DNA from 2 places in the Delftia tsuruhatensis genome. Region 1 is predicted to be linked to the other one. Evidence: riboswitches for the same ligand, from Rfam matches in the RefSeq annotation. Region 1 holds a riboswitch; the other holds the start of a gene.
What was found. A riboswitch is a leader RNA that binds a small molecule or an ion and turns the genes downstream of it on or off. The one in region 1 is predicted to bind cobalamin.
Positions count from the first base shown of each region.

Region 2: it holds a riboswitch for cobalamin, as region 1 does, so the genes downstream of both, L1Z78_RS14490 (TonB-dependent receptor domain-containing protein) here and L1Z78_RS04330 (TonB-dependent receptor) in region 1, are expected to answer to the same signal.

Region 1 covers NZ_LR813084.1:940,425-944,629, forward strand. The annotation lists gene L1Z78_RS04320 (YbaK/prolyl-tRNA synthetase associated domain-containing protein) at 1-310, shown strand, start outside; gene L1Z78_RS04325 (CHAD domain-containing protein) at 369-1,262, shown strand; cobalamin riboswitch at 1,318-1,571, shown strand; gene L1Z78_RS04330 (TonB-dependent receptor) at 1,803-3,920, shown strand; gene L1Z78_RS04335 (ABC transporter substrate-binding protein) at 3,929-4,205, shown strand, end outside.
Region 2 covers NZ_LR813084.1:3,196,876-3,201,080, reverse strand. The annotation lists gene L1Z78_RS14495 (ABC transporter substrate-binding protein) at 1-31, opposite strand, end outside; gene L1Z78_RS14490 (TonB-dependent receptor domain-containing protein) at 49-1,938, opposite strand; cobalamin riboswitch at 2,008-2,235, opposite strand; gene L1Z78_RS14485 (hypothetical protein) at 2,331-2,720, shown strand; gene L1Z78_RS14480 (helix-turn-helix transcriptional regulator) at 2,755-2,949, shown strand; gene L1Z78_RS14475 (sulfite exporter TauE/SafE family protein) at 2,951-3,757, opposite strand; gene L1Z78_RS14470 (AraC family transcriptional regulator) at 3,885-4,205, shown strand, end outside.

The DNA of each region.
Region 1 (4,205 bases):
CCTGGCCGTGCTGCCCGGCGACCGCAAGCTGGACTTCAAGCGGCTGGCCCAGGCCGTGGGCGTGCGCAAGGCCACGCTGGCCACGCCCGAGCAGGCCCAGGCCGCCACCGGCTGCGTCATGGGCGCCGTGCCGCCTTTCTCCCTCACCCCTGCCATCCGCCTGGTGGTGGATCCGGACCTGGTCGAACGCTTTGGCGAGATCGCCTTCAACGCGGGACGGCTGGACCGCTCCATCGTGCTGGACTCGGCCGACTATGTGCGCATTGCGCGGCCCGCGCTGCACCGCCTGAGCGGGGAAGGACTGGATTGACCCCTGTCAGCGCCGCGGACCACAATCATCGCCATCGGCATCCTCTGTCCCTTGCACCATGCCCGCCAACACCTCATTGCCAGACCGATCCCGACCTGACGCGGCCGGCTTTGTGCGCGCGGCACTGGCCAGCGCGCTGGCGCAGGTGCACACCCATGCACATGCCGTGGCCGCCGGGGGCGGCGAGGCCGAACCGATACACCAGCTGCGCGTGGGCCTGAGGCGGCTGCGCACCGTGCTGCGCGAATGCGCGGGGCTGGCACCCGCCATCCGTGGTGAATGGGATGCGCCCCTGGCCCGGGCCTTTGCATGCCTGGGTACGTTGCGTGACGCAGCGACCCTGGCCGATGTGGCGCAGCCCCTGCTGCAGGCGGCCGGTGCCCCCTTGTGCGAATGGGCGCCACCCGAGGCACCGCGCGAGGAGGCGGCCGCCGCGGTGCGCGAGCCGGGCTTCGTGCGGGCGCTGGCCGAGATCCAGGCGCTGGCGCTGGCGCCCGATGGCAAGGGGCGTGGCGGTTTTGCGGCCCTGTCCGCGTCCGGCACGCGCAGGTACCTGTCGCGGCGGCTGCGGCGCCTGCATCGCCAGGTGCTGCGCGATGGATGCCGCTTCGACGGCCTGCCGCTGGAAGAACAGCACCGCGTGCGCAAGCGGCTCAAGCGCCTGCGCTATCTGTCGGAGTTCGCGCGGGAGTGTGCGCCGGGGCTGTGGCCCGCCGGCAAGGGGCGGCGCTTCGCGCAGGCGCTGGCGCCGGCCCAGGACGCGCTGGGCCTGCACAACGACATCGCCGTGGCGTCGGACCTTTTCCGGGACGAGGCCGCCCGCGATCCGCGTGCCTGGTTCGCCGCGGGCTATCTGCAGGCGCATCTGGCCTCCAGTGCCCGTGCCGGGCGCCGCGCCCTGCGTGCCCTGGCCCGGGTCCCCGCCTTCTGGGACGGGGCGCATCAGCGATAATCCGCCGCTGGCGCATCGCAGGCGGCCCCCGGGGGCGCTGCGGCGCGCCGCTGCCGAGGGTGCCCCATGCCGTTCAACGGCCAGGGGTTCAACGGGAAGCAGGTGCGCGATGCCATCCACGGTGGCCGCTCGCAATGCCTGCGCTGCCCCCGCAACGGTCAGCGGAAATCAAGCTCCCCACGCCGGCGCTCCACGCGCTGCAAGCCACTGTGTCTCCAGGGACATGGGAAGGCGGGGAGGCCTGCCCGACGGTGCCCTGTGCACCCCAGGCATTCCGCAAGCCCGGATACCGGCCTTCGGCATGGCTTTCGGACGCCGCGGGAGTGCGCCTGTCCGGTCCGGCCCCTCCAGCCTGCGCTGCGGTGGCCGGCTCCGGCGTGCGCGCTGCCCGGCGAGGTTCAGACGATAGGCCCCGCGGGTGAGCGGGGCAGTTGGGTTCAACGCATGCGCTTCGCTTCCCGGGCTGCTGGTCCTTCCGGCCTTCTTTCCCTTCTTTCCCCCCTGCGGCCACTCGCGGTCGCGGCGTCTCTGGCCTGCTGCATGGCGGCGGCCGGCGCCGCTCAGCCGGCGCAGTCCGCCGATGACGCACTGGACGCCGTCTTCGTCACGGCCACGGCACGCCCCGAGGTCCGCAGCCGCATCGCGGGCACCACGCAGACCATAGACCGCGAGGCCATCGAGCGCTCCAGCGCGCGCTCGGTCACCGACCTGCTGGCCGAGAACGCCGTGGGCTTTCTCAGCGAATGGACGGCGGCCCAGACCTCGATGAACCTGCGCGGCGCCTCCACCGACGGCCAGGGGCGCGACTTCCGCAGCCAGGTGCTGGTGCTGGTCAACGGCCGGCGCGCGGGCACGGCCAACCTGTCCAAGCTCAGCCCCTCGGACGTGGAGCGCATCGAGATCGTGCGCGGCCCGTCCTCGGTGATCTATGGCAGCCAGGCCATGGGCGGCGTGGTCAACATCATCATGAAATCCGGGGCGACGGCGCCCGGCACGCGCGCCCAGGTCTCGGCCGGGTCGTGGGACCAGTGGCGCACCGATGCGCAGACGGCCGGCGCCAACGAGCGCTTCGACTGGTACGTCGGCGTCAGCGCAGGCGGGCGCGGCGACTACGAATCGGGCGACGGCGGCACGCGCATGGACAACACCGGCTGGAAGCGGCGCGGCGCCAGCGGCGCCCTGGGCTGGCAGCTGCACGAGCTGCACCGCGTGGAACTCAAGCTGCGCACCGACGGCATCTACAACGCGGGCTTTCGCGGATCGGGCGCCAACACCTACAGCCGCGACAACCGCAGCAACCGCTCGCTGGACCTGACCTACGAGGGTGCGCTGCCCGGCCAGCGCCTGAGCTGGCTGGCCCATCTGTACAGCTTGGCCGACATCGACGAGTTCAACTGGGCCTCGCCCGTGATCCGCTCGGGCAACAGCGCCGTGCCCGGCACCGCGCGCGACTACAACCACCGCCAGCTCGATGCCACGGGCCTGCGTTTCCAGCCCCGGCTGCGCCTGAGCCAGACCAACGACCTGCTCATGGGCTTCGACTGGGAGCGCAGCAGGCTGCGTTCGGACCGTTTCCGCGTGGCCATGCCGGGCGGCCCTTCCGGACAGGTCGCGCCCTACGACAACAACCAGACCGAGCAGGTGCATGCGCTGTACCTGGAGGACGCGCAGACGCTGTTCGACGACCGCCTGACCCTGCGCGCCGGCCTGCGCAAGACCTGGGGCACGACGCGCTTCGACGAGACGCCCCACCTGGCCCTGGCCCAGCGCAGCACGCGCGACTACGACAACCACACCTGGTCGGCCGGCGCCACCTGGAAGGCCACGCAGCAGCTGACGCTGCGCGCCGCCGCCTCCACAGGCTTTCGCGCGCCCACGGCCACCGAGCTGGCCTCCGACTTCACCGCCGTCGGCGGCGGCCGCACCTTCGGCAACCCCAACCTCAAGCCCGAGAGCAGCCGCCAGGTCGAGGTCGGCGCCACGCTGCAGCAGCCCGGCTGGCGCGTGGACACGGCCCTGTTCCAGAACACCATCAGCGACCGCATCATCACGGTCTCGCGCGGGGCCGCGACCAATACTTCGGACTACGCCAACAACGCGGCCGACATCGTGGCGCGCGGCCTGGAGCTGCAGGCCGATGTGGACTTGGCACGGGCGCTGGACCTGACCGGCCACCAGCTCAAGGCCTGGGCCGGCGGCTACTACCACTTCAGCATGCGCGACAAGGGCGCGGCGGCCTCGGCCAACACCGACAAGGTGCAGCGCATGTACCGCTACGAGGCCTCGGCCGGCCTGCGCTACGGGCGCGGCAGCGGGCGCCTGCAGGGCGACTGGAGCCTGCAGTTGGCCACGCTGCTGCGCGGACCCATGTGGTATGACACCGAAGAGGCGCTGCTCATCCCCCAGGGCGAGCCCGGCAGCACATTCATCCACCGCAAGGGCGCCTTCACGGTCTGGAACCTGCGCGCCGACTACCGCGTGACGCCGGGCGTCAAGCTGTTCGCGGCCGTGAACAACCTGTTCGACATCAACCGCCATCCGATCTTCATCGCGCTGGACCGCAAGCCCTGCATCGCCAATCCGGCCTACCAGAATGGCGGCTGCGGAACGTCGATGGCGGGCCGTGAACTGGTCGTCGGCCTCCAGGCCGAGTTCTGAGGCATGGCATGAGGCGATCCTGCTCCACACGCCGGCAATGGCTGCGCCAGGGTGCTGCGGCGGCCCTGGCCGGCGGGCTGTCCGGCGCCTGGGCGCAGGGTGCGCCCGTGGTGCTGCACGATGCGCTGGGCCGGCGCGTGGAGATCGCCACGCCGCCACGGCGCATCGTCTCCATCTTTTCCTCCAACACCGAGCTGGTGGCCTCGCTGGGGCTGCTGGACCGCGTGGTGGGCGTGGAGGATTTCACGCGCTTTCCGCCCGGCGTGGAGCGCATTCCCAAGGTGG
Region 2 (4,205 bases), 2.3 Mb from region 1:
TGCTCAGCAGCAGAAGGTGCAGCAGGTGCATGGCGCGGCCTGGGCCTGTCAGGGCAGAGGTGTCCAGCGCATGCTGACAAACACCGTGCGGCCCGCGTTCGCGTAGCCGCGTGCGGGTGCGTAGGCGCGGTCGGCGATGTTGTTGACGCGGGCCAGCAGCGTCCACTGCCGCGTCAGCTGGCGCTGTGCGTACAGATTGACCACGCCATAGCCGCCGAGCCGCAGGGTGTTGGCCTCGTCTGCATAGCGGCCGCTGTAGAGCTGGGCCTCGCCGCCCAGCGTCCAGCCGGCCGCCTGGGTGTCGGCATTGAGCTTGAGCATGCGCTTGGAGCGGTAGGGCAGCAGCTTGCCGGTCTCCAGGTTCTCGGGGTTCATGAAGTCCAGCGAGGCGCCCAGGTTGGCGCTGCCCAGGCGCGTGCCGCCAGACACCGTCAGGCCGGTGATCTCCACGCTCTGCCAGTTGCGGTAGCAGTTGCAGGGAAGGGCGCTGTTCCAGTCGTAGGTGATCAGGTTCTTGAACTTGTTGCGGTAGACCACGGCCGAGAGGCGGTTGGCACCGGCCGCATAGTGCAGGCCGGTTTCCACGTTGGTGCTGCTTTCGGGCTTGAGGTCGGCCGCCGCCTGGCCGGTGAAGCGCTCGTACAGCGTGGGGGTTCTGAAGGCCGTACCGGCCGATGCCACCCAGCGCCAGCGCTCGTCGATCTGCAGGCCATAGCCCAGGCCGCCCGTGGTCTTGCTCTGCTGGTCGCGCACCTGGTCGTGGCGCAGGTTGGCGTCGAACTGGTGGCGGCCCTCGGTCAGGCGCCAGCCGGCCGACAGGGAGTTCTGCACGCGCCGGCTGTCGGTGTTCTGGGTCCAGGCGTAGTCGGTGTCGAGCCTGTCTTCACGGCGTTCCAGGTCCACGTTGAAACGGTGCTTGCCCAGCGTGAACAGGTTCTGCAGCAGGTAGTTGGTGGAGCGGCCCTTGGCGCTTTCGGGCGACTGGGTGTGGCGGTCGCTTTGGCTGTCGGTATGGGAGATCTGGACCACGCTCTTGTAGAGGGCGTTCCAGCCGGCCTGCCAGCGCAGGCTGCCGGTGGTGTTCTTGACCACGTCGTAGTCGTCGAAAGGCGGCGGGCTCTGGTCGTAGTGCGTGCGCAGGCGGCTGTACAGCAGGCTGGCGTCGATCTGGTGGATGCCTGCTTTGTAGCCCGCGTTCAGGCCCAGCGAGGTGTTGCTGTAGCCATCCTTGTCGGGGTTGGGCGAGAAGGTGTTGCCGGGGTAGACGTCGAAGCCGTCGCTGCGCTCGTCCGCCAGATTCAGCCCGTAGGTGAAGCCGCTGGCCGCGCCCTGGAAGCCCGTGGCGAGCTTGCTGGTGCCCTGGTTGCCGATGCCGGCCTCGGCATAGGCACGGGGCTGGCCGTCGGTAGGCCGCTTGGTGAAGATCTGGATCACGCCGCCCATGGCGTCGGAGCCATAGATGGCGGCGGCCGGGCCGCGCAGCACCTCGATGCGCTCGATCTGCGCCAGCGGCAGGGTGGACCAGACCGCGCCGCCCTGCAGTTCCTGCGAGCTGTAGCGAACGCCGTCGACGAACACGGCCGTGTGCTGGTTGCTGGTGCCGCGCAGGTAGACCGATGTGACCTGGCCCGGCCCGCCATTGCGGTTGATCTGCACGCCCGGCACCTGCACCAGCAGGTCGGCCACGCCGGTGGCGCCGCTGCGGGCAATGGTCTCTGCGTCGATCACGGTCATGTCGGCCGTGACGGTGCGCAGCGACTGCTCGCTGCGCGAGGCGGTGACGACCACGGTGTCCAGCTGCGAGGACTGGGTTTGCGCCTGGGCCTGGCAGGCCAGCAGCGAGGCCAGGGCCAGGGCAGACAGGGTGCGCTGTGCGCAGAAAGCCGGGGGCGAGCGAAGGGCGGCGCCGTGGGCGCGCGCGAAGGCGAGGGTGTGCATGGATGCGGACCAGTTGCGCGCCAGCGACCCCGCCGGCACGGAAACCAAAAAGACCGGCTGCGCTGCATGCGCGGCCGGCCGCCTGTTGGCCGGTATCCAGACTGGTGACGCACTCGCCAAGGCCTTCCCGGGCTGTACGCCCAGTGGCACGGGTTTGGCGGGGGCCGGTGCCATGCACGCGGCGTTTCACTCACTGTTGCGGGGGCAGTACATGCGGGCGGTTTGATCTGGCCGCCCCATGTTTCCCGTTTAACCGCAGCCCCTGGGGCTGCTGGCACCAACGGCGGCGATTGTACGGCGGGGCGTCCGGCAGGAGTGTAAAGCTTGCTTGACATGTCCTTGGTGGGCATCGCACAATGTCAAGCATCCTTTACACATGCCGAGATCCATCCATGAATCGAACCCTTGCCACCAACCGCCGCTATCAGAAGGAACTGGGATTTGCGCTGCTGCTGTACATGGCGCTGCTCGTCGGGGCGCTTGTGCTGAGTGCAGACATGGAGGCGGGAGCCGTGCGCACGGCGCTGCTGCTCAGCCCCATGCTGGCGTTTGCGCTGGCCGTGCGGGCCATCGTGCGGCTGGTGCGCGATACCGACGAGTTCCTGCGCAAGTCCATGCTGGAACAGCTGGCGATTGCAGCGGCAGGTACAGCGGGCATTACCTTCACCTACGGATTCCTGGAAATAGCTGGTTTTCCCAAGCTCAGCATGTTCATGGTGTGGCCCTTGATGGGGGGGCTGTGGGTGGCGGCTTCGGTGGTCCACTGGCTGCGCAGCCGATGAACCGCAGCCCCATGCCCGGGCCACTGCCTTCGCCATGAAAAACAGAATCCGCGCACTGCGCGCCGAGCGCGGCTGGAGCCAGGCGGCGCTGGCGGACCTGCTGGGTGTATCGCGCCAGACCGTCAATGCGATAGAGACGGGACGCTACGACCCCAGCCTGCCGCTGGCCTTCGCCATCGCCCGGGTCTTCGAGACCCGGATCGAGGCGATCTTCGAAGAAGAAGGCTGACTCAGGCCAGGACCATGACCAGCAGCACCAGGCCCAGCAACGCCAGATAGGCCTTGGCATGCAGGGCATCGGGAATGCGGCCGATGAGCGGCGCGGCCAGCCGGATGCCGCACCAGGAGCCGGCCGTCAGCACCGCGAAGGCCCGCAGGTCCACATAGCCCGCATGCCAAGGCCCCGGCGCTGCGTGGCGCGATGCCAGCATGTAGGCCGCGGTGCCCGCCACGGCCATGGGCAGGGACAGCGGGCTGGCCATGGCCGTGGCGGCCGCCATGCTGGCGCCGCGCCGGCGCATCAGCGGCACGGTCATCACGCTGCCGCCCACGCCCAGGAAGGCCGCAATCGCGCCAATCGCCAGACCTGCAATGGCGGCTGGCCTGCGGCCCATGGGCTGCAAGCGAGTGGTGGTGCCATGCACGAAGCCCGGGCGCAGCAGCGCATCGGCAATGGTCAGCGCCAGGTAGGCAATGAAAGCCCAGCGCACCCAGTCGCCGTTGAGCCAGGTGGCGACGGCGGCGCCCGCCACGGCGCCGACCGCGATGTAGCCGGCCAGTGGCCGCACCTGGTCCCAGGGCAGGGCGCCCGCGCGGTGCTGGCGCAGCGTGGCCATGGAGGCACCAAAAATCATCACGCAGGTGGAGGTGGCCACGGCAATGTGCATGGCAGCCTGGCCAACCGCAGAGTCCGCGCCGTGGATGGAGGTCAGCAGCGCATAAAGCAGCGGAACGGCCACGAAGCCGCCGCCAAAGCCGAAGAGCACGGTGGTCACGCCGGCAAGCACACCGAAAGCCAGCAGCAGGAGATGGAACACGAGCAGTCCTTTGAAAAAAAGATCAAGGACTGAACCTTAGGATGCTGCGTTTTGGCATGCTTTCGCGGATAGGTCAATAATCCTCGAATTCCTGCCAAAACCTGCTGGCTGCTTTCCGTACATTCCCATGCTCAACATCCCGCTGCCTTCCGTGGACGCCGTCGCACGCGATGTGCTGGCCATCGGCACCGACTACACGCCCGGCACGCTGCTGCCCACGCACAGCCACCGGCGCGCCCAGTTTCTCTATGGCATGAGCGGGCTGATGGAGGTGGCCACCGACGACGGCGCCTGGACCATTCCGCCTTACAGCGGCGTGTGGATTCCGGCCGGCAAGCCGCACAGCGTGCGCATGCAGGGCGTGAGCACGCGCAGCCTGTACATCGAACCGGCTGCCGCGCCCCGCCCGGGTGTGCACTGCGAGGCGCTGGTGGTCACGCCACTGCTG